Regions from separate parts of the Vibrio rhizosphaerae genome, predicted to be linked through region 1. Evidence: predicted binding sites of a transcription regulator. Region 1 holds the regulator's gene; the other holds the start of a gene.
What was found. Region 1 encodes PurR, which represses purine synthesis genes. Its sites were predicted from a motif close to TNANGNAAACGTTTNCNTNA; they were not measured.
Positions count from the first base shown of each region.

Region 2: a site for PurR is predicted at 1,363-1,382, ahead of OCV37_RS10805 (uracil-xanthine permease family protein). Genes of this name have one in related genera too.

Region 1 is NZ_AP024903.1:2,049,577-2,052,772, reverse strand. Features, by position in the region: gene OCV37_RS08755 (TfoX/Sxy family DNA transformation protein) at 1-440, opposite strand, end outside; cyclic di-GMP riboswitch class I at 568-653, opposite strand; gene purR (HTH-type transcriptional repressor PurR) at 796-1,806, opposite strand; gene elyC (envelope biogenesis factor ElyC) at 2,106-2,936, opposite strand; gene cmoM (tRNA uridine 5-oxyacetic acid(34) methyltransferase CmoM) at 3,006-3,196, shown strand, end outside.
Region 2 is NZ_AP024903.1:2,502,170-2,505,365, reverse strand. Features, by position in the region: gene OCV37_RS10805 (uracil-xanthine permease family protein) at 79-1,320, opposite strand; gene OCV37_RS10800 (DUF2066 domain-containing protein) at 1,510-2,853, shown strand; gene wrbA (NAD(P)H:quinone oxidoreductase) at 2,933-3,196, opposite strand, start outside.

The DNA.
Region 1 (3,196 bases):
CCTTTTTGATGAAGTTCTTCAACAGAATTAATTCCAGCTTTGCGTAGCATCCGTTCGGTTGCCAAGCGAAGATTAGGCAGATCTTTCAATCGCTGCGGTTTTGCCTCTACATGCGTCGTTTTTTCATCTTTCGCATTTAAGTAGGCTTGCTTTGCAATGTTGAAAATTGTATCTACATCATTCCAGTAGTCTGCAGGAAGCGCAAAATACTTGGTCACAACCGGAAAACCACGTTTTGTATACACATAAGGTTCAAACCCTTTTGCTTTAAACGTCTCCAGTGAGTGATTGTCTGCCCGTATATGAAGTTTGTCTTGAACGACAAGTGCAAACATAATGTCGTTTACGAAAATACCAAACCCGCCGAACATTGAGCGTGATTTGACACGGCCTAGTTGTTCAAAAAGCCGCATTGAATCTTTAAGAATTGGTTTGTCCATGCTTTACGTCTCGGTGTATTTTTAAATGAATACGCCACCAAAATCAGGTCCGAGAATTTAGCAAAAGAATGCAGAAAGTATGTTAACAAAACGTCAAAGATTGACGAATGTGAAATGCATTTTTGCCATCGGTAACCCCGCTACCTATCATTTTCATGGTTTAGGCCGGAGGCTTTGCGTCCCATCTTTTCAGATGGTTTGCCCTGTGCGTGACACTTTTCCAGTACGGAATTATGGAGTAACCATCGAAATGCCTACTCCACAATGTGTGATTCTAGTCCAATTAATAAATGTTATCAATAGAAAGAAAGTGGTTGGAGGAATGACCTCCCTCCAACGAAATGTCAATTAGGTGTTAATTTTTGTTTAAATCCTTAACGGTGTTGCGTTCTACAATTTCAGGATGCATTTCAAACGTTCTGCGTTCATGTTCCTTACTTTTGATCCGTTCCAATAGGATTTCGAAAGCGTTTTTTCCGACCCGGCGTTTCGGCTGGTGAATGGTTGTCAGCGGTGGAGAAAAATATTCTGAGATCTCAATGTTATCATAACCAATGACCGATATATCATCCGGGACCTTTATACCTCTCTGCTGTAAGCGACTCATCAGCCCTAAAGCCATTGTGTCATTAAAGCAAAAAACAGCTGTCGGTTGTTCATCCATTGCAATGATTTTATCAGCGGCTAAAACGGCAGTATCACACTCAAAGTTGCCTTCCAGAATCCAGTCTTCATTGGGTGTCACTCCCACTTCAGCCATTGCTCTACGGAACCCTTGAATCCGCTCCAGGCAAGCCGCTTTTGACAACTGTCCACTCAAACAGGCAATTTTGCGATGACCTTTATCAAGCAGATACTTGGTTGCAAGGTAGCCGCCTTCTTCTGAATTATCGATAATTTTATCCGCTTGAGAGCTCTCCGGCCCCCAGTCCATAATGACTTTGGGAATATCATTATAAGCTTCCAGCATATCTAAAAGTTCGGCGGTCAGATCGGAACACATCACTAACATCCCATCGACTCGTTTCTCAGCCAGCATCCGAATATAATCACGTTGCTTCTCATACAGGCCACCGGTATTACACAAAATCAGCGTGTAGCCTTGTCGGTAACAATAGCTTTCAACACCATCAATGACTTCAGAGAAGAAGGGATTGGTTGATTGAGTCACTAACATCCCGATGGTTCGCGTTGAGTTACATTTCAAACTCCGGGCGACAGCACTGGGTGCATAGTTGAGTGTTTTCACGGCTTCCATGACTTTTTCCTGAGTCGTTTCTGCCACAAACCGAGTTTTGTTAATTACGTGTGAAACAGTTGTTGTTGAAACTCCCGCCAAGCGGGCAACGTCTTTTATCGTAGCCATAGGTATTGTCCTGTCGCTTATGCTGAAGATCCAGCAGTCCGGAGCAAATTACAATTGAAAGAATAGTGATGAAGATTTTATCTATACTTCGTCATTGGATAACCCGTCGCGAAAGCATCTTGAGGTTATTCGCCAATAAGGACAAAAACCGCTAAATTTAGCGGTTTTTGTCGGTCTAAAATATGCTTAACCGCGAATTTTAGACTGCCGGTTCAGGAATAGCAATCAAAATGAGGCACTCTTCTGCTCGTCCGCTGGTCTTTGCCATGAATTGAGACTGTATGATGAAATCATGCATGCTAAAGCTTCTGTTTCGCCGGTTCGGCAACGGTTGCTTCCTGATTCGCGACCCAGTTTTTCAAGTAGTGCCAGAATTTCCCCAATGTTTCATACCAATATCTTTCTGTCTGTTCGAGATAAATGGCTTTCGGCGCATATTTTATCCAAGGCTGCGCTATATTTTTATAAGACAGATAATTGGTTGGGGCAGGGATCGGGTTGAGGCCAGCAGACTGGAACTCATGTAATGCACGATCCATATGACTGGCAGAGGTGACGAGCACTAGTTTTCGCGGTCCGACAAAACTTGCGGCTAGCTGAGCTTCTTCCCAGGTATCTTTGGCACTTTCCAGTAACACGATATCGGATTTTGCTACACCGAGTGACAGAGCAACTCTTGCCAGCATTCTGGCATGACTAAACCGGGTACCGCCGGCATATCCGGAAAGAATCAAACGAGATCCCGGATACATCCGCATAATCCGGATACCTTCCGTCAGTCGCATGAGAGCGGAACGACTGAGTTGAGAGGTCGGCGGGAGTTGATCATCGACAACATGACCGCTGCCAAGAACCATGATGTAGTCAATGCTACCCTCTACAGGTAAAAAGGCTGAATATTTGCGTTCCAGCGGGGCAAGAAGGCGGTCAGAAACAGGCTGGAATGACGCTAAAAACAGTAATGTGTAAGAGAACAGAACAATCAGGCAACCGGTTTTCCTTTTTGTTGAAAACATAATCATCATCAGTCCGATAAAACCGATGATGAGCAAGGCGGGAAGGGGCATCATTAATGCAGATATGATTTTTTTAAGCTCAAACATATAAGAAATAGTCCGAAAAAACAGCAATTGAGATTAAAAACGAATAATCCTCTTTATTCCTGCCATTCCTATGACAGAATAGCAGCACGATTCGTTATGATAACTCAAGCTACTGTGACTGAAGATCGCAATTTCGACGATATTGCCCACAAATTTGCAAAAAATATATACGGCTCTGACAAAGGTATGATTCGTCAGACCATTGTGTGGGAAGATATTCAAACTATTTTAACATCATTTTCTCCGGAAGCATTCCCACTTTCGGTGCTGGATGCCGGTGGTGGTCT
Region 2 (3,196 bases), 450 kb from region 1:
TAGTCGCTCTCCAATTTGGCATTGCGGATAAGAAAAATCCCGGGACTTCCCGGGATTTTTTATCGATGATGTGATGGATTAATCTTCAATCTGAGCATTATCAACGACATGGTTTTCACCCAAATCATCCGGCAAGATTAGATTTAACAAGATAGCGACGACACCACAGAGGCTGATCCCCTGTAAGCTGAATTCACCGATACCAAAAGCCATACCACCAATGCCAAAGACCAAGGTCACCGCGACAATGACCAGATTTCTGGATTTATGCAGATCCACATGATTCTTAATCAGGGTATTCAGACCAACCGAAGCGATGGAGCCGAATAGCAGAATCATAATCCCACCCATCACTGGTACTGGAATCGTTTGGAGCAAAGCACCCAGTTTACCGACCAGGGCTAAAACGATGGCTGTCACAGCTGCCCAAGTCATAATCACCGGATTGAAGGCTTTCGTGAGCATCACTGCGCCAGTCACTTCACTATAGGTTGTATTTGGTGGTGCGCCAACCATTGCCGCTGCAATGGTTGCAATGCCGTCTCCGGCAATGGTGCGGTGTAGTCCCGGCTTTTTCAGGTAGTTTTTCCCTGTAACATTGGAGATCGACAGAATATCGCCCACATGCTCGACTGCCGGTGCGATAGCCACCGGAATCATAAATAAAATGGCATTGATGTTAAATTCAGGCATGGTGAAATGAGGCAGTGAGAACCAAGCGGCATTCTGGACCGCTTCAAAACTGACCACATCAAAAATCAGGCTCAGTGTATAACCGGCAATAATGCCACCGAAAATCGGCAGTAGTTTAAACATACCGCGAGCAAAGACACTGATGAGAATGGTCGTAAACAAAGAAATACATGAAATCCACAGGGCGATTTGTCCGTCAACTAACTGAGCGGAGCCATCTCCGGTTTTTCCTAGTGCCATATTAACGGCTGTCGGGGCGAGGCCCAGTCCAATCACCATGATGATCGGGCCGATAACAACCGGTGGCAGAAGCTTATGAATAAACTCAGCACCATTGATTTTGATTAATCCGCCCAGCACAACGTAGACCGCTCCGGCGGCAATCAGGCCACCCATTGTGGCAGGAATCCCCCAAGCTTGAACACCGTAAAGGATAGGAGCAATGAAAGCGAAAGAAGAGGCGAGAAAAATAGGAACGGAGCGACGGGTGACAAGTTGAAAAAGAAGGGTTCCGATACCAGCGCCAAAGAGAGCGACGTTTGGATCGAGTCCCGTTAGAAGCGGAACCAGCACCAGCGCGCCAAATGCAACAAAGAGCATCTGCACGCCTAATATGGCATTTTTCATGTTTTTTTCCCTGAGTAAGACAAATTTTGAGGATTCTATCACTTATTGAAACGTTTGCCATGCTTCAAGGTGGCTATTTTTTGCAAGGGGTGAGATCAGGAATATTTGCTATTGTGGCAGGGTTTTCTTGCCGGGAACCCAATAGTTGCTTATGATCGGGACACGATTGTTGATGTATTTTGGATTACTATGCGAAATATCGCTTGTCTGATTTTGTTAGGCCTGACTTTTTCCGGTTATGCGGCAACTCAGGTCAATATTTATCGTTCGGAAGTTATGCTTGATCAAGAACAAGGTGAAGATCAGGCTCGAATTCAGGGCATGGAAAATGTGATCATTCGGGCGACCGGAGAGAAAGAGGCTGTCGATAACCCAGTGATTAAGAAAGCACTGTCTCAAAACCGCCTTTACCTGTCTCAGATTAGTTATGGTCAGAAAGATGACCAAAAGATCGTCCAAATGCAGTTTAGTGCTAAGCAGATACGGGCCTTACTGACACAGGCACAACTTCCGTTCTGGCCGGTAAAACGGGCGACGATTCTGGTCTGGTACGTTGAAGACCAGAATTTTCAGCGTAATATCGCATGGGAAAATGTTTCGAATGCGAATGTTCAGCAATTAAAACAACTGGCTGAAAAGCGTGGATTACCTCTCATTGTTCCTGTCGGCGATTTTGACGATATTACCAGTATTGAAGCATCGGATATCTGGGGAGAGTTTCTTCAGCCGATTCGTGATGCAAGTGAACGCTATCATCCCGATGCCATTTTGATTATTCGGGCTCAGTCAGACACGCTGAACTGGAAGCTTTACGATCAAACTCCCGAGAAACTGTTAGATATTTCTGTGCCACCCATGAGTGGGCGCTTAAGTGGTGACGATGAGCTTGCACAGCTGGTCGATCAATTAACACAATACTATGCCAAGAAAAACCGTGTTGTTGTTGCCGGGCAATCGTCTCATTCGATGATTCTCAATGTGAAACATTTAAGCCGGGCGGTCCATTTTTTCAAACTGGAACAGGCACTCAACCAGCTCAGCTCTGTCGCAAGTGTTGATGTCATTCAGATTCAAGGGGATGAAGTGACATTCAGGGTTCATTTGTTAACTACTCAGGAAGCATTTGAACAAGAGCTGGCTTCACTCAATTTGATCGAACGGCTTCCTGAAGCGGATGATGGGATGGCAGGATTAGATGAATCGTCTGCTGATCATTCTCAGGTGCTGCAACCGACGTCATCCGAAGAGACGGCTGTAGGCGCGACTGCGACTGAACCACGACAGCCCGAATCACCACAGACTGATGTGCATCCGGCTGAGGATTCTGATGGAAAGAAGTCCTTGAATGATGTCAATTCTCAGGCGTTGACGGATACGCCAGTCGAGACGAACCAATCTCCGTTGCTATATCAGTGGCGTGAACGTCCCGTTTCAGAGCAATCAGAAGATAATGCTCAAACAGAAGATAATGCTCAGACCGGGTCGTCACAAGACACCTCGTCTCAGAGTCCGCTTCCTCAAGAGACGCCATAACCGAGGTCCTCACATAAGCGATGTCACAACAAGGGCCTCAATCGCCCTTGTTTTTTTATGCATTGGATGCATGAGGGATTTAATGCTTAACCGTAGGGTTGAGCCTCATTGATAATGAGGCAAGGCGCTGCCCAAGTTGTTGGGCCAGTGTTTTTTCTTCTGTGCTCAATTGACCGGCCACTGTGGCAAAGTGGCTGGCCCCGTACGGTGTGCCGCCGCTTTGCGTGGTATGCAAGGCCGGTTCACTGTAGGGAATGCCGACAATGAGCATGCCATGATGCTGTAAGGGTAATTGCATCGTTTGCAGTGTCGTTTCCTGACCACCGTGTAACGATGATGACGA